3 regions of the Marinomonas algicola genome follow, and region 1 is predicted to be linked to each of the others. Evidence: predicted binding sites of a transcription regulator. Region 1 holds the regulator's gene; each other region holds the start of a gene.
The links. Region 1 encodes LexA, which represses DNA repair genes until DNA is damaged. Its sites were predicted from a motif close to TACTGTNTANNTANACAGTA; they were not measured.
Positions count from the first base shown of each region.

Region 2: umuD (translesion error-prone DNA polymerase V autoproteolytic subunit) is a predicted target of LexA. The motif match lies at 1,796-1,815, and genes of this name have one in related genera.
Region 3: dinB (DNA polymerase IV) is a predicted target of LexA. The motif match lies at 1,725-1,744, and genes of this name have one in related genera.

Region 1 covers NZ_CP061941.1:2,018,564-2,024,704, reverse strand. The annotation lists gene IEZ33_RS09190 (protein adenylyltransferase SelO) at 1-347, opposite strand, end outside; gene IEZ33_RS09185 (DEAD/DEAH box helicase) at 407-1,714, opposite strand; gene dinG (ATP-dependent DNA helicase DinG) at 1,836-3,965, opposite strand; gene lexA (transcriptional repressor LexA) at 4,034-4,654, shown strand; gene IEZ33_RS09170 (hypothetical protein) at 4,724-5,008, opposite strand; gene IEZ33_RS09165 (DUF6586 family protein) at 5,011-5,478, opposite strand; gene topA (type I DNA topoisomerase) at 5,475-6,141, opposite strand, start outside.
Region 2 covers NZ_CP061941.1:2,418,158-2,424,298, forward strand. The annotation lists gene IEZ33_RS11070 (hypothetical protein) at 1-210, shown strand, start outside; gene IEZ33_RS11075 (3'-5' exonuclease) at 283-1,188, opposite strand; gene umuD (translesion error-prone DNA polymerase V autoproteolytic subunit) at 1,842-2,291, shown strand; gene umuC (translesion error-prone DNA polymerase V subunit UmuC) at 2,299-3,567, shown strand; gene mobI (conjugative transfer protein MobI(A/C)) at 3,578-4,003, opposite strand; gene IEZ33_RS11095 (ParM/StbA family protein) at 4,486-5,460, shown strand; gene IEZ33_RS11100 (hypothetical protein) at 5,463-5,729, shown strand; gene IEZ33_RS20870 (hypothetical protein) at 5,831-5,962, shown strand; gene IEZ33_RS11105 (AlpA family transcriptional regulator) at 6,095-6,141, opposite strand, start outside.
Region 3 covers NZ_CP061941.1:3,924,011-3,930,151, reverse strand. The annotation lists gene IEZ33_RS17920 (flagella assembly protein FlgT) at 1-693, opposite strand, end outside; gene IEZ33_RS17915 (LPP20 family lipoprotein) at 693-1,310, opposite strand; gene IEZ33_RS17910 (hypothetical protein) at 1,383-1,583, opposite strand; gene dinB (DNA polymerase IV) at 1,795-2,853, shown strand; gene IEZ33_RS17900 (alpha/beta hydrolase) at 2,930-3,604, shown strand; gene ccoM (cytochrome c oxidase subunit CcoM) at 3,756-3,866, shown strand; gene IEZ33_RS17895 (DUF2489 domain-containing protein) at 3,999-4,457, shown strand; gene IEZ33_RS17890 (hypothetical protein) at 4,463-4,828, shown strand; gene IEZ33_RS17885 (mechanosensitive ion channel family protein) at 4,861-5,682, shown strand; gene IEZ33_RS17880 (helix-turn-helix domain-containing protein) at 5,800-6,141, opposite strand, start outside.

The sequences.
Region 1 (6,141 bases):
ACAGCTCGACCATCGCCTCGTCTTGAGTAAGGCGTTAAACCGGCCCCTTTTAAGTGTAAATCAACGAGTCCGTTTTCGGTCTCAATTTCACCGAGCAAAATGCCACGACCATCCCCTAATTGTGGCGAGAAGCCACCGAACTGATGACCTGCATAAACCATACTTAAACTAAGTGGATCATGAAATTTCCCACTAAGAAGAGATTTTAATGCTTTATCCTTGATGTCTATGCCAAGCTCATCAGCAAGTTGATGGTTGAATTCAACAAGGCGCTGCTCTAGTAAAGGTTGAACTTGGGTAAAGCTATAAAAAGACTCACCAAGTTGTGAAAAAACATGTTTTATCATGTCAGCCTCCAATCAATGAGTCTTCCTTTATTTTTTTATGAAATAAAGAGAATTTATTGTTATTTAGTTTCTAATTCGATGTACTCACAACGAATTTTTTCACCAACAACTTTTTCAATCTCTGGCACTAAGAACGCATCATCTTCACTGGCAAAACTTACAGAGCGACCAAGCTCTCCTCCGCGTCCAGTACGTCCGATTCGGTGAACGTAATCTTCCGGGTCTTCAGGAAGAGAATAGTTCACTACCAATTCAATATTATCAACATGAATTCCTCGCCCCGCAACATCCGTTGCAACCAACACCTGAATTTTGCCATTTTTAAAACCATTTAGGGTTTTAACCCGCTTATCTTGTGCCACTTCACCAGACAGCATGGCGCAATTAATGTTCACTTCTTTTAGGCGTTCATATAAATCACGTGTTTCATCACGGCGATTGGCAAATATTATGGTTCTTTCACCGGGCTTTTCTAACAACAGCTGGTGAAGCACATCCCATTTTTGGTCCGCCTCAACGGTGTAAATTACCTGATCGATATTTTTATTTGTCGTTTCAAGAGGAACCACAGAAACTTCTTTAGGAACATAAGTCCATTGAGTCGCCAAGGCTTGAATGTCTTTTGGAAAAGTGGCACTAAACAACATGGTTTGGCGCTTTTCTTTGTGCGGTGTCATTCTGATAATGCTTTTTACATCTGGTATAAAGCCCATAGACAACATTCTATCTGCTTCATCAAGCACCAAAGCTTCTACTTTATTCAACATTACTTTTTTACTACGCGCAAAATCGAGTAATCGGCCTGGAGTTGCGACGACTATATCAACACGCTCTGTATCAAGCTGTTGCTTTTGCTTCTCATAACTTAAGCCGCCAACCAGAGAGATAACATTTAAATCAGAGTTTGAGGTCAGCTTTTCCGCATCTTCCGCGATTTGTAAAGCCAACTCGCGCGTTGGTGCAATGATTAAGCCACGAGCGAAACGGTCTCCTCTTTCCTCTTCAACAGGATAATCAAGGAAGTCGGAAATCATCGCAATCAAAAACGCCGCTGTTTTACCCGTTCCAGTTTGTGCTTGTCCGATAATGTCATAACCTTGAAGTGTATGTGGCAACGTGGCCGCTTGGATCTCACTGCAATATTCAAACTTCATTTCAGAGATGGACTTTAGAACTCGATCGGGTAAATTTAAATCGTGAAATCTCAACTTCCCTTCCACTGGCTCAACCTGAAAATCCTCAATAGACCAAGCTTTTGTATTAGTTTGATTTGATTCAGTGGATTTTGTCGGTTTTTTACTTGGTTTTGAATAAGTTCTACGGCTTCTTTTTGGCTTTGATGGGGTATCTACTGTTTGTTTTTCCATTTGGAATCTATTTGCTTCTTTATAAATGATTTGAATAACTTGATTTGGTATAAGTGTACCTAAATGACGTAGATTTAGACACCTTTAACCCACTTTAAACGTAAATTGACAATCCAATTGTTTATTCCACTGACAAGCGATATGGAGGTAAACTATTAATTAATTGTTGCCCGTATCGTTTTGATACCAATCTTCGATCTAGAATACATACTTTACCTTCATCTTTTTCACTACGCAGTAAACGACCCGTTGCTTGCACAAGCCTCAATGAAGCATCAGGTATAGTGATTTCCATAAACGGATTACCGCCTCTTTTTTGAATCCACTCAGCCAATGTGGCGTCAACTGGGTCATCGGGTACTGAAAATGGAATTTTTGCGATAACCACATGGGTCAAATATTTACCTGGCAAATCAACCCCTTCAGCAAAACTCGCTAATCCCATTAACAAACTCCCCTTACCCGCATCAATGCTCTTCTTATGGGATTCAAGAATAATACGCTTTGATTGTTCACCTTGAACCAGCATGATAGCTTGTAATTTCGCTCCAAGACGTAAGGATACTTCCTCCATTTGTTTTCTTGAAGAAAATAGGACCAAGCTAGCACCATCTTGGTTAATACTATCATTTAAATATTCAACAATAGCCGTCGTATGTTGCTCTACTTGTGTTGGCTCACAGGTCATTTTTGGAATTATGAGCTGACCTTTATTAGGAAAATCAAAAGGGCTTAGTACTCTTAAATATTCGCTTTCATAAGGCACACCACTTCTCATATTAAATCGATGAAACGTATTTAATGCCGTTAATGTGGCCGACGTCACTACGGCAGCATAGCATTTTTCCCAAAGCTGTTGTCGTAACGTATGAGCCGCTAAGATGGGAGACCCACCAAGCTCTATATCTTGTTCCATTCCACTGCCTGATAAACTCAACCATCGAGCATTCGGGGGATACGTTAAATCATCCTGAAGGGAAAAAAGCTGCCAAAGCCCTTTTGCTTGTTCTAAACGCGCAAGAACAACACCCAAGATAGATAACCAAGTATCGGCCACTTCTTGAGTCAGACCCATTCCTTCATTTTGCTTTACTTTTTTACACTCGTCCTGAATGCTTTCAATGCTATTAAATAATTTTTGAAAACCAGTTTGAAGACTGTAAGCTAATTGTCTCAATTCTTCAGGTATAACACCAAATTCAAATCGATAAACAGTGTTGTCGCTGTCTAGGTTTTTTTCTGCAATAAATGGCGCAAGTCCTTGTTGGGCGTATTGAATAAAATTAACCAGAGTTTGAATCTGCTGCGGTATTTTCAATAAAATCTGACCCGTTAAGCTGATTTCATCAGTCAATTCTTGTTTAAGATTCACCAAGTTCTTTTCAAGCTGTCTCAGCCACTGAATACTCTGTTGCAAACGCAGCTCATGACGGAAGTGATTTATGGCTTTTTCTGGAAGATGATGGCCTTCATCAAACACATATATAGTCTCACTTGGGTCCGTTAAAATAGCGCCACCTCCCAATGATAAATCGGCTAACACTAAGTCATGGTTAGCGACGATGACATCGGCGGTTTCAATTTCAGCCCTAGCTTTATAAAATGGGCAAGCTGAAAAGTTTGCGCAATTACGATTTGTGCATTGTTGATGATCTGTGGTCACCCTTCTCCAATCCTCATCTCGTAAAATACCCTCCCAATTATCTTTATCACCGTTCCAGTCACCGGATTTAATGTGTTCGTCCATTTCCTGATAGAGAACCGAGTTAACATCACCAGATTGAAGGTGTTGTTCAAATAGACCCGCGAACATGTCATCCATAACTTGGTTTTCGGCATCTAAAAAACTTTCAAGCTGGTTCAAGCACAAGTATCGACCTCTTCCTTTCGCTAAGGTGTAACTAAAGTTGTATTCCGTATGCTTTAACAGGTCTGGCAGCTCTTTATGGAGAATTTGTTCCTGCAGCGCTACGGTCGCTGTAGAAATAATTAATTTTTTCTCATTTGATTTAGCAATAGGAATGGCCGATAAACAGTAAGAAAGGGTTTTACCTGTTCCTGTCCCAGCCTCGACGACAGCGACATGCTTTTCACCCAAGCGCTCACCTTCTGAGCCCTGCATAATGTTGCCCAAAGTACGCGCGATCGTCGCAATCATTTGCTTCTGACCTAAGCGCGGCTTATGACCTTTGGCGGCCAACGATGCCCTGTAGGCAGCATGTATTTTTGACTTTAATTCATCTGATAGCATTATTTAATTGAGAACATCTTTAAAAGCTGTATATAATAACAGTAACTGTACAAACAACCAGATGCCTTATGATTAAATTAACAAAAAGACAATCCGAAGTAATGGACATGATACGCGAATTTATTTCTGTAAATGGCTTTCCGCCAACGCGAGCAGAAATAGCGAGGCATTTGGGATTTAAATCTCCTAATGCCGCCGAGGAGCATCTTAAAGCATTATGCAAAAAAGGTGCTATCGAAATTTTACCTGGTGCGTCTCGAGGATTGCGTTTGATAGAAGAAAGTCCAGAAGCCCCTCCTTCGGAGCTCGGATTACCTATTATAGGTAAAGTGGCCGCTGGCTACCCAATATTAGCTCAAGAGAATGTTTCTTCTTATGTTCAAATCCCTCCTGAGATGTTTTACCCCAAAGCAGATTATTTTTTATCCGTTACAGGGATGAGCATGAAAGACATCGGTATTTTAGATGGTGATTTAATTGCCGTACATAAAACAGAATCTGTGAAAAATGGTCAAGTCGTTGTTGCTAGAATTGATGATGAAGTTACCGTAAAACGCTTCGAGCAAGAGGGAAAAATTGTCCACCTGATCGCAGAAAATGAAGAGTTTAACGACATACATGTTGATTTAGAAAGTACTGAATTTGCTATTGAGGGGATTTCAGTCGGCGTTATCAGGCAAAATATATAAGTTCCATCAAGCTATACGTTTCATTATTGCCCTTCATAAATAGGTATTTGTGAAGGGCAAGCAGGAATACTAATGCAGAGTTGAAGGCACGCTCAAATTCGTCTCAAACTCATCGAGCATATCTTGATCGTCTTCAGGCATGTCACTAAAGTCTTCAGAGTAGACAAAATCAATTCCAGCATGAAACATACATTTTGCAAGGTCGAAATACCGGTTCTGCAAAAAAGCCTTGGTATCATCGGAAATAGTTAACACAGCTAACGGCTCTGAAGTTTCATTTTCCTCTGTATTTACTGGGCGCAATACAATATCACCGTTATCTAATTCAACAATTTCTAAATAAGCTTCATTCATTCTTAATACTCTGCGGACTCTTCTCTATATCTCAATACGAGATCAGATATTGACTTTAAATAGAATGTTATCGAACTTTCTAAGCTTTGACTACTCACTATAACATTACTTGAAACAACGGTTGGCGACTTAGAATGACACTCTAAAGCGACATTATAGTCTTTTTCCATCAAGGTAAGCCAACTAATGGGGTCGGATGATAAAGCATTTAGCTCCTGTAATACAGGAATTGACATACCTTTTTCTTTTGCCGCACCCAAAAGAACACAAAGATCCGCTTCTTTTTTTAACGAATAATTTGCACAAACTTCTTGCAACAAACCGTTTAACGCACTCTTGAGATGAAAAAGAGCAGAGTACTCATACGCTCTTTCCATCCAAAACTCAGCCGCTTCATTTTTCATATTTAAGAAGCGACGTGCAACATCTAACCTTTGATTTGTCACACTCGCTTCACTTGGGTTGCTCATTTCGTTTTTTTACCCTCTTCAATCACCCACTTATTACCCACATAAAACGCTTTCCAACCAGTAGGCTTACCATTCTCTTCTGTCATAACGTATTGTTCTTTTGTTTTACGACTATAACGAATGACCGCTGGGCGGCCTTCTGAGTCGGCAACCGGTGCATCAGAAAAGAAATGATACTTAGAATCAATTTGGTCCATGTAGGGCAAAAGTTCTGCAACAAGCGGCGCTCTTGTTTCTCTCTTTTTAGGAAATTGGCTCGCCGCTAAAAACAGGCCTGTTGCGCCATCTCTTAGAACATAATGATCTTCAACTTTTAGGCAAATCAAATCAGGCATAGGGACCGGATCCATCTTCGGTGGAGCCGCTTCACCGCTCTTCAAGAGCTTGCGAGTATTTTTACATTCTTCATTGGTACAACCAAAATATTTCCCAAAGCGGCCATTTTTTAATTGCATCTCAGATTCGCACTTATCACATTCAAGAACAGGGCCATCATAACCCTTAATTTTAAATGCACCATGCTCTATCTCATAGCCACTACAAGCTGGATTATTACCACAAACATGAAGTTTTCTTTGTTCATCCACCAAATAACTGTCCATTGCTGAGCTACAGATTGAGCAACGACGTTTCGTTATAAGTGCTTTTGACTCAGCTTCCTCA
Region 2 (6,141 bases), 400 kb from region 1:
GCCAAATTCAATGATGTGGGCAGAGACGAAGATTTCGCCCCAGTATTCAATGTAGGTGTCTTGGTACATGGAAAGATTCCTCTTGTTGGTTATATACCCTGCCTACTTGCAGCCGCAGCGGTGTTACCTGCATTCGCTCACCCCAATCACATAGAAGATCTATGCTCATGGGGACTCGCTCACTTGCCGCCTAGCTGCAACACCAAGTAGTTTGGGTATAACGTAAGTTCACTTTCCATTTTCCAGATGTTTTCAAATATGCAAGGCTTACCTTGTGGAGAGCTACGAAGCTTTAAATCGATTGCGGGCACCTTTGTAGTCATAGTGGGCATGTTCTGAGCCGCGATGGTACAAATCATCCAGGTAAGTTTGTTCCTGCGGCAACTCGTCTTCGCTGATTTCGCGCCACCAATGTTTGTTGGCACCTTTAACACCGTCATGCCAGCGGTAACCACGCTCTTTTAGATAGTCCTTTACATCAAACGGCGCACCAAACGCACGTACTAACACAGTTCGCCTGTCTGCTTCAGACAACAAGTTTGCAACGGACTCGGGCAACAAATGGAACAACCAGGCCATCGCCAAACAATCGGTTGCAGCTCGATGTCCTTCATAAAACCAACCTAAGCGAAGCAGCAGGTACTCAAGCTTTCGACTTTCAAAGCCAAATGCTTTCCAATCTATGCCGCTAGCTGAACAGGCCCAAGACAAATGGCCTAATCCGGCAAACCGCTTTTCAAAGAAAGGACGATCAAACTGTGCATTGTGCGCAACCACCAGCGGATCATCGGATAACCAACTCGCTACCAGTGAATCATCAATGTGCTGGCCTTGAACCATATCATCGGTGATACCGGTTAACTCGGTAATCAGCTCGGGGATTGGCTTGCCGGGATCTTCATACAGGCTGATCACATCAACAATCGACACAATCCGCTGAGCAGAGGGGCTGTAAAGCACCTTAACCATACCAAGCTCAATAATGGACTCATCATCGAAAGACAGTCCGGTTGTCTCTGTATCGAGCAGCACCATTGGCTGTTCATCACCGACCATAGGAGAAAGTTCAAGTGGCCAAGTCTGCGGCTCACGCGTTAATGGAATACGCTCCAGCAATCTAAAATCTTCTGGTCTTTCTGGGATATCCGCGAGACGCTCTAGCGGAAATGGCGCAGGGGCTCTTGTCATTGATGGTTCCTCTTCAATTCTGTTGTTCGCTTTGGGTTATTTCACTGTGCCCTGTTCGTTTATAAACGCGTTTGTACAAAATGCACCTTGGGCCTCAGCGTTTTTTTAATCTTTCTACTGTGTGAACCCATGTATGAAGGCTTTGGCTAAGCCTTTCAGATAGCCTTAGCTAAACCCTTTAGGTAACCCTTACCGATACCCTTTACGCATGACTTAGCCAACCCCTTTTCAAACGGTTGCAAAAGGCTTTAACTGAGTTCGACTGAGCATTTTAATGATGCTCCTGACTTCGCTTTAAGCCAGTAAATTCAATACGAAGCAGAATTTTACTAACTGTTTTTAAACCCTTTGCAAAGGGTTCAACAAGCCTTATCTGACGGTTACTCGACCCATGCGTTAACCAGTAGCAGTAACAGGATCAGTAACAGAAACAAGAGCAGTAGGCAGAAGCAGTATTGTCCAAGCCTTGCAGGCTTTGACGAGGGCGAGCGATCCCCCACATCAAGCTTTTCAACACAAAAAAGAAATCACCCACGACACAACGTCTTACTCGAACAACTACAGTTTTACCTACAATTTTACTTGTAGAAATCAGCATAGCATTAGATACTGTATAAACAAACAGTATTAATTATGATTTTTCGAGGTTCGTCATGAGTGTCTCGCTGATAGGCCGTAGCGGCGCACTTGCCTTCATCAAAGCCAAGCGTCTTCGTATTCCATTGTTCATGGAGCGTGTTTCTGCTGGTTTTCCCTCACCAGCGCAGGATTATGTTGAGCAAACGCTCGACCTTAACGAGCTGTGTATTAAGCGCCCGGCTGCAACGTTCTTTGTGCGTGTTGAAGGGGATTCAATGATTGATGCCGGGATTCATCCAGATGATATTCTGGTGGTTGATCGCTCTGTTCAAGCCAAACACGGTGACATTGTCATCGCTGGCATCCATGGTGAACTCACGGTAAAGGAACTTCAACTGTGGCCGTGCGTCAAGCTGATCCCAAGAAACCGGGCGTATGAACCCATCCATATTCCCGAAGGGACAGAGTTAGAGATATTTGGTGTGGTCACCAATGTGGTGCGAATCATGCGCCGCAAGTCGTGACTGTCCCATGCCTGTATTTGCCTTGGTGGACTGCAACAACTTTTACGCCAGTTGTGAGAAGCTCTTTCGTCCTGATTTAAAAGATACGCCGGTTGTGGTGCTGTCCAACAATGACGGCTGTGTGGTTGCACGCTCGCGTGAAGCCAAGTTTTTCGGTATTAAAATGGGCGTACCCGTCTTTCAGATCAAAGCTAAAATGCAGCGCCATGGCATTTTGGCTTTTTCATCCAACTATGCGCTGTATGCGGATTTGAGCAGTCGAGTGATGCGCACTTTGGAAGAGATGGCACCACGAGTAGAGGTTTACTCCATTGACGAAGCGTTTTTGGATTTAACCGGTATTGAGTCGGCCATATCCCTTGTCGAGTTCGGACAACAAGTGCGAGAGCGCATAGGCCACTGGATTGGGATCACCGTCTGTGTAGGCATTGCACCTACTAAAACACTCGCCAAGCTGGCTAACCATGCCGCCAAGAAATACCCCGCCACTCAGGGGGTTGTAGACCTGACCAATCCAGATCGGCAACGTCGATTGCTCGCATTAGTCCCAGTTGATGATGTTTGGGGCGTTGGTAGACGGCTTTCTAAGCGTTTAAATGCTCTGGGTATCACCACAGCCCTAGACCTCGCCAATGCCTCTCCTAGAGCCATCAGAGACCAGTTCTCGGTGGTTTTAGAGAGAACCGTCAGAGAGCTCAATGGTGAGTCGTGCATTGAACTTGAAGAAATCCCGCCAACTAAGAAGCAAATCGTCTGTAGCCGTTCATTTGCCGTAAAAGTAACGCAATTTGAATTGTTACGTGAGGCCGTATGTGAATACGCAACCCGCGCCACTGAGAAGCTACGCAAAGAACAGCAGCAAGCCAAAGTGCTGACCGTGTTTATACGTACCAGCCCCTTTAAGGACAACGAGCCGCAATACAGCAACTCCGCATCGGGCGAGTTGTTGATACCCAGTTGTGATACGAGGGATTTTATCAAGCTGGCCAGTCACTTACTCAAGCGGATATGGAAGGATGGCTTTCGCTATGCCAAAGCGGGCGTCATGCTGTCTGACTTTTACGATCCCGGCATGTTTCAACCAGGACTATTCGATGACATATCGACCCGCTCTAATAGCCAACAGTTAATGTCTGTATTGGACACAATTAACCAAAGCGGTGCCGGAAAGGTTTTCTTTGCTGGACAAGGCTTGAAGAAAGATTGGTCGATGAAACGAGATCATTTATCTCCAGCGTACACGACACGCTGGAATCAGTTACCACGAGTGAAGTAGACCCTGTGATTCAATAGGCATTCACTCTGCGACGCAGCATGTTGAGCTTATCAACTTGGCGTCGAATATCACTGAAGAATTCTTCTTTCTCCATGGCCAGCGCTAACTCCCATTCTTTGGCTAGACCTTGGCAGTCCAAAAATGAGTATCTCAGCTTCGTCTTTGAAATACGCAGACCTTTACTAAAGACTACTCGCTTGCCTCTTTGACCGTGAAAGCTGTTGATATACCACTCTATGCCAAAGCCATACTTAAAGTCTCTAATACGTACACCAAGCAGCCCCCAATCTTTAAAGGGCACATTCTCGCGAACCTTGTAATGGCTAACCCAAAAGTCATCAACTTCAGCTCGTGCGAGCGCTTTTAGCCTGTCTGTTTCTTGCTGCAATAAATTTGATACTTCCGATTTCCATAGTTCATTGACGATTTCTACCAAACCAATTTCCCCATCCAATTAACCCCAAAAGCCAAAACCACTATCCGTTTGGCTTTTGGATCGAAACGCCAAACGTAAAACTGCCGTAACAATCACTGTTTGGCGTCTCGATATAAATCAACTCGCGCAATCCCATACCTGACAAGAGATACAGCCCGATTTCACTTAAAAACGCCTAAAAAGACGTATCGTCATGAAGATACAAACCGTTTGGCGAGTTCAGGCCAGAATGCAAACGACGTTTGGCGTCTCGATTTTTTTGGCTCATTCATCCGCCGCCAAACAGAGCCTATTCTCATACTTTTGCGAAAATGCAATAGGCAGATAGATGAAAGGATTTGTCACCTTTCTGCCCACCGCCAGTGCACCGAATCCTGATAATGATATTTGAGTGAACCGCCAGAGCACTTGGACATACCCAAGCGTGACCAGTGCGGTTGATTGAAAACCGTTAGAGCACTTTGAGTGCACAGGAGATAAGTATGTTTGTACTAGGCGTAGATATCGGTTACTCAAACCTGAAGCTGGCAATTGGCCAATCAGGCAGTGAACCGAAAACCATTATTCTGCCTGCGGGTGCCGGTCCTGCGGATCGTATGCCGGAGCGTATCGGTGGAGGCGATGATGAAACCTGTTTGTATGTGTCTGTCGATAATGAGCGTTGGGCCGCTGGTGTGCCTGCTGGACGCCTTCAAGGCTGGGAACGAGAGCTTCACCCGGAATATCCCACCACAAAAACCTATAAGGCGCTTTTTCATGCCGCCTTGTTAATGGCTGAAACAGAATCCATCGATTTGGTTGTCACTGGATTACCGGTTTCCCAATTTCATGAACCACAACGTAAGTCTGACCTTGTGAAGCGTTTAAAAGGTGTCCATCAAGTGACGCCTAAGCGCAGCATCACAGTTCATGATGTCAAAGTGCTGCCACAGCCTGCCGGTGCCTATATGGATCTGGTTCAAACAGGTGGAGATTTGGGCTTGATTGAAGAAGGTCGCGTCGTCGTTATAGATCCCGGCTTTTTTTCTGTTGACTGGGTTGCCCTTGAGGCCGGAGAAATTCGCTACAGCTCATCAGGAACCAGTCTTCAGGCAATGTCCGTGCTACTGGAAACCATTGATAAGCTGATTTCGGAAGATCATGGTGCCAAAGTGGGTATGGATCGACTTGAAAAAGCCATGAGAACCGGCGACTTGCAGGTGCTACTATTTGGAGAAAAAGTCGATATTTCACCTTATCTGAATGCTGCAATGAAAAAGGTAGCGCCTGTTGCTCTTACAGCCATGCGCCAATCCATGCGTGACGAAAGCATCAATGCGGACTTGGTATTGATCGCCGGAGGTGGAGCCATGGCTTATAAGGAAGCGGCCAAGGAGATTTTTTCACGAAGCAAGATCATCGTGCCGGAACAGTCTGTTTTGGCGAACGTCCGAGGCTTCTGGTTTTATGGGGCCTGATCATGAGAGTTGTCGTCAACATTCCCCCAGGGAGCCACCCTGAACTGCTCAAAGAATTAGAAAAGACGCCGCCACGGGAACGCGCTGAGCGTCTGCGGATGCTGGCCACAATAGGAATGATGCAACTCTATAATGTTATAGCTGAAACCACAGAAAAAACTTTGTCAGAAGATATTGAAAGTCAGGATAACTTATCAGTAAAGCATTCTGAATCACTTGAAGCTAAGGCTAAACGTAAGCAGTTACTAAAATCAAAACTTTCAGTGTAGTCCATGTGATAAGCAAAAAGTAACGTTTGGTAAATATCTATAGCCAATATCTCAACACTTAAACTAAACGTAACAATGCACAGAATTCAGGGAGGAATGCCATGAAAACACAAAATTTAGAAGAGTTACTACAAACTTTAACAACCATTCATTTTGAAGATATTATTTCCGTACCTCTAGAAGAGCAATCAAACTTCGACTTCGTTGAGCATGTTGAATCACTTCAGGATTAGCTGATAAAGCTTTTTAAAAATGAGCTAGGAAACAAATGCGTTCTCACTCACATACCCCAGAGTTAGGCACCCAAGATATAAAAAAATGCCCATGCCCTAGTTTTGGGAATGGGCATTTTACTAACTAATTTCTTAAGCTTTATTGTCGTGCAGTTGACTTGAATATCGCTGAACTTCTT
Region 3 (6,141 bases), 1.9 Mb from region 1:
TGGTGTGTCTTGATCTGGGTGTTGAGGGGATAATTCATCGATGTCTCGAATAACGCCACTTATCACGTATTGTACGCCTAAGTCCTCACCAATTCGTGCTACATCGGTTAACGATCCGTCGACATTGGTTGAGGTTGGTGCATTAATAAGGTCTGGATAAATAATGGTATTGGTTGCGGCTAGTGCGTGTAGGTAGCCTTGTCTATTAATTTCATCGGTTAAGCTTTTAGGGAAGCCTCGTGTAATATTGTGAAGCGCCCCTAAATTAGCTTGCTGTGGTACTTGTAAGGCAAAACCAGTAATGCCAACCGATTTGCGGTAAAGGTTCGTCGCACCATTACGACATTGCATATCATCTGTAACATCGGTGGATATACGAATTCGAAGAATATTATCCGAAATAGTCTCTGATAATATCTCTGTTGATTCGGCATATCCCGAAGCTTGCAAATGCATGGATGAATTGAGTTCACCATTATTTAACGAGTCGTTTGACATTAAGGTCGCGCTGGATTGTAAAACCGCTTGCTTGATGGCCTGTTCAGTCGCTCTATAACGTGCGTCTTCAATGTCATTATTATAAATAATCGCTTGTCCAGACGCTTCAATACTGGCGGCAGTTAAGGTGTAGCTAACGGCTAAGCCCATTAAGCCTATGACGCTGGTGATTAAGTGTTTAATGAATTTATTCATTATTCTACAGAGTAAAAGTTATTGGTTTTGTTCTTTGAGGAGGTGCTGTTGTTTCCAGTACTGCGATAAGAGGGTCTAATTTGGCAAGCTGGGTTGGTTCGTATGCTTTCTGGAGAGCCTGCGCATCGACGAAAGTTTTCCTGTAGTGCCATTTCAACAACGGTTTCAAAACTTCCATCATCTAGCTCTCTTTGAGAAACGACTTTAGCACCAACAAGATAAGCATCGACAAAGGTTCTTAACTCGTCATTTTGAGTCATCATATTACTAAGAGTGGACGTACCATTAATTTTTAAGCCATATACGCGCTCAGATAAATTACGGTAAGCGTCAAGTTTAGAGCCTCGTAACGAGAGCAGTTTCGCTTGTGACTTAGAAAATTTTTTATTGGTTATAGGTGCAGAATAGCCGGTAGCATTAATGATGATAGGCTCCCTTGGAATAACATCCACGATCTCGAAAGGGCTATCGCTGTTATTATCGGCAAGAGAATTACTAACAGTATTACCATTGCAAGGTGCAATACTTGTGCACTTGTTTGCGTTTTGAATTGCATTACATGCCGTTAGAAATAAACTGGCAAAACATAAAAGGTACACAGGTTTTAGAAAGCGCATTGCAATGTCTCCTAATCTTTTGGTAATCGTACCACGTGTAATGATCTGTGGCATTTTATTAAAAAGTTCCAATTAATGAATTCTGTAAATAATTATTTTTCTAGGGGCTTTCTTTATTTGAGCACTTTCAACGGTGTCCTCATCTACGGTAATTTGCATCGGATTGGCCGGTTTTGCAATTTCCTCTTCACTGGACGTTTTATGATATGAATAACTGCATCCAGAAAGAGTGCTTACTAATACGGTTAGTATTAAAGGTATCTTATAACGCATTTTATAAGTTTCCTATGTGATTACCTTAGATAATAAGTTTACGGCGTTTGAACACATATCTTAAAGGATAATTTAAATCTTGGGTATTTAGCGACAAGATTAAGCGTTGAGTAATTAAATGGACGACGAAAAATTCAGTTTAACTGTTTTTATATACAGTATTTATGGTACTTTAGTGCTTGTTTTACCGTTTCTATATATCCAAGAGAATATGTCCCAAAGGAAAATAATTCACATAGATGCTGATTGCTTTTATGCTGCAGTAGAAATGCGAGATAACCCTGAGTTACGTGATATTCCATTAGCAATTGGCGGATCGGCGACGTCAAGAGGGGTGATTGCTACAGCGAATTATATTGCACGTGAGTATGGTGTACGCTCGGCTATGTCTTCGGCTCATGCCGTTCGTCTGTGTCCTCACATCGTTATTATTCCTGGAAATAGGCAAAAGTATCGAGAGGTATCCCAACAAATGCATCGTATTTTTGGCGAATACACTCGTCTTATTGAGCCCTTATCGCTTGACGAAGCCTATCTTGATGTAACGGATGTGACGTTATGTCGAGGAAGTGCCACTTTAATGGCGCAAGAGATACGTCAAAAAATTATGGATACAACGGGCATTACTGTCTCTGCGGGCATTGCCGCGAATAAGTTTTTGGCGAAAGTCGCCAGCGATTGGAATAAACCGAATGGACAGTTTGTCGTCCCACCATCGGAGCAGGATGCGTTTGTAAAAAATATTCCTATTAAGCGCATTTGGGGGATTGGGAAAGTTGGTCAAGAAAAGCTTCATAAGTTAGGTGTCAAAACCTGCGGCGATCTGCAGCAAATAGAGTTAGCCAGTCTAATTCAACTATTCGGTCGCTTTGCTTACCGCCTTTCACAACTGGCTTTTGGTGTGGATGACAGAGACGTCCAAATGAATCGCGTGCGAAAAAGCTTTTCTGTCGAACATACTTATGAAAAGGATTTAGATTCCGTTGATGCCTGTTTAAAGCAAGTTCCAAAATTGATCGAAGCATTAACTCATCGAATGGCGGATAAAAAATTCACTCATCCTCCGAGTAAGTTTTATGTGAAAGTGAAGTTTGATAATTTCCAACAAACAACGGTTGAGAAAGCCTATCAAAAAGGTCAGGAGTACGCATTTTTTATTATGTTAATAAAAGAAGCGATTTCTCGTCAAAATAGACCAGTACGATTACTTGGATTGGGTTATCGGTTAAAATCCAACGATTCAATGCAGTTGCGACTTCCATTCGAGTGAAAGTACGTGCCGCTTTTGCTGTTTTGATTGGCCGTTATGTGTAAGTTACCGACTATCTTAAAAGAGGAACAAATAAATGCAGGAATTAGAGTGTGTTGTCGTCGAAACATCTTCATCAATAGACAGTGCTGTTATCTGGTTACATGGTCTTGGTTCTGATGGGTATGATTTTCAACCTATTGTGAAAAGCTTGTCTCTGCCAGAGGCATTAGGCGTACGCTTTATCTTTCCACATGCTCCGATTCGCCCTGTCACGATAAACGGTGGTATGGAAATGAGAGCTTGGTATGACATTTTAGAAATGACGATTGAGCGAAAGGTGGACAGTAAAAATATTGCTGAATCCTGTGCTCACGTTCAAGCCATCATTGATGCGCAAATCGCTTCAGGTATGGCAAGTGAGCGGATTGTGCTTGCGGGTTTTTCACAAGGAGGTGTCATTGCTTATAAATTGGGTCTAACGACCCAGTCAAAATTAGCTGGAATTATGGCGCTGTCTACTTATTTGGTAGAAGCCGAAGCATTAACACATGCGACTGAAAACGTTAATGGTAGCACTTCAATTTTAATTCACCATGGATCTGAAGACCCAGTGGTTCCTCTACAATTAGGTACAACGGCTCGAGAAACGCTGTTGAATAAATCTTATAATGTGGCCTTTAAATCATACAATATGCCTCACTCTGTCTGTCCTGAGCAGATTGGTGATATTTCTAACTGGCTGCAACGTGTTTTGTTAAAACCTCTTTAAAGGCCTAGAAATGATACTGAGGAAGGCGTTTATTGATACACGTCAGTAAACGCCTCCCTGATCCTCCTCTAGACTGATAAATATTGACTTATATCAAGGTAAGAACTGAAGGAAAGGCTACATTTAACGCATAACAAATGAGGTGATGATTATGTTTTTAGATGATGTTGTTCTTGCTGGTGTACTGACTGTCGGTTTGATGTTGGCTTTTTTAGGTGGGTTTGTTTATATCGCTTATAAAGCGATGAAGAGTAAACCTTAGTCTTGAATTTGCTCGTTTATCTCCATATAGATGTGTCTTTCTGGAATGCGATGGATTTACTGTAATGGGCTGTCTGCATAGTGTTAGAATTTAGGCTAATATATTAATTAGTTTAATTTGCAGGTTCGCTTTATGTCTTTGAGTGTTTTCTTTTTAGCATTAACTACAGGAATTCTCGTGATTGCAGGGTTGGCCCTGCTTATTCTTCGTCTATTAAAAAAGGATCAAGAGCGAAAGCTGGCCTTAGCTGAGGCTGAGCAAAGAGTCCTAGAGGGACGCTCTGAGCGTATTGACAGTATTCGTGTACTATTGAAAGTAGTTGGTACCGAGGAGCTTGGTTGGATTGAAGCCGCCATACGGGTGAAAGTGCTATTGGATCAATTGAGTTTTGATCTATCAACAAATGAAGATATTGGTGTTTTCTACAAGGTGTATGCTGAAACAGAGCATATACCTACTCACGATAGTTGGAATGAACTTCCTTCCTCGGCAAAGAAAAAATTTCGCGTACAAATGGAACAATGTGAAGCTCAGTATTTGGACGCTCTACAGCGAGGAAAACAGGCCTTACTCGATTACCCATTGGTTTAATACCAATGAACTTTCTTATTTCCATAGCGGCCTGCTTTTTGGTTTTGGTGGCCTTATTGTTATTTTATTTGAAATACAAACAACAGGTTCCTTATTACCGCGTGAATAAAACGTATTGTTTACGCCTTCTCGAACATGCCATATCGGGCGATCTTCCCGTTGCCGATTGGCATTTTTTTATTGGTGTAACCATCACTCATTCGGCTGAATTAGATACGTTAAGACAACAATGTGAAGACATAGATGAACAATATGTAACAGGAAGTCGCTTGGTTAATTCTCAAGCTTGTGTATTATTCTCATCAGAAGGGAAAAAGGCGCTGGCATCTTTATTGGATGAATGGCAATTTAAAGTGGATTTTGATATATAACGTTGATGTTATTTAATGGCTGGGAATAAAATATGAATGATATGTTGGATCAAGGGGCCAGTTGGGCTCCGTGGATTATGGAAATGATATTGAACCTTGCAATTGCAATTGCAATTTTTATCGTAGGTAAAATGTTAGCGTCTAAAGTCGCTAAATTTGTCGAAAATAGAATGTTAAAGTCCAATGTGGATAAAGCGGTAGCGGGATTTGCATCAAGCATTTTATATGCTTTGATGTTTGCAGGTATTGCTTTGATGGCATTGGGTCAGCTGGGTGTTGAAACAACCTCCTTTATTGCCATTCTTGGTGCGGCTGGTTTGGCTGTCGGTCTTGCTTTACAAGGCTCATTGTCTAACTTTGCTTCTGGTGTATTGATTATTCTATTCCGTCCATTTAAAGCGGGTGACTTTATTGATGCTGCTGGACAAGCTGGGACAGTGGATCGTATAGAATTGTTTTCTACTTACATGAAAACGCCTGATAACCGCGTTATTATTATTCCTAACTCTGCGATTGCGAATGGTGCGATTGTAAACTTCTCTAAAGAGAAGACGCGTCGTATCGATCTTGTTATTGGTATTAGCTACGATGCAGATATCAAATTAGCCAAAAATATCATGCAAGAAATTGTGGATGCGGATGAACGTATTCTAAAAGACCCGGCTTGTGGTATTGCGGTTTCTGAACTGGCGGATAGTTCGGTAAACTTTAACCTTCGTCCTTGGGTTAATGCGGCAGATTATTGGGCTGTTAGAGCGGATATCTTAGAAAAAATCAAATACACTTTTGATGAGCAAGGCGTTGGTATTCCTTACCCTCAAATGGATGTACATATTCAAAAAGAAGCAGAATGATTGGCTTTTTTTAACTCAATATCAGATTAACTGATACGAGTAGAGATAAGAAATACCTCGATGATAAAATGCATCGGGGTATTTTTTTTGCCTTTGAAAACAATAGAGAAAAATCCATTACTGATGATTGACAGCGTTTATTCTAAATTGTTTTGGGGATTCTTTGGTGAGGCGTTTGAAAAATCGAGTAAAATAAGCTGGGTCATGAAAACCAAGAGTGTAGGCGATCTCGCTAATGCTGAGAATGGTGTACATTAAATAACGTTTCGCTTCCAATAGCACTCGGTCATGGATGAGCTGTAAGGCACTTTTCTGAACAAATTGTTGGCAGAGGTTATTTAAATAAGGCGCCGTGATGCCTAGAGTCTTTGCATAGTCTTCTACTTTTTTGTGCTTCACAAAGTCTTTATTAATTAGGTCGTTATAGTGATGTAGGTAGTCACTTTTTTTGCTGTTAAT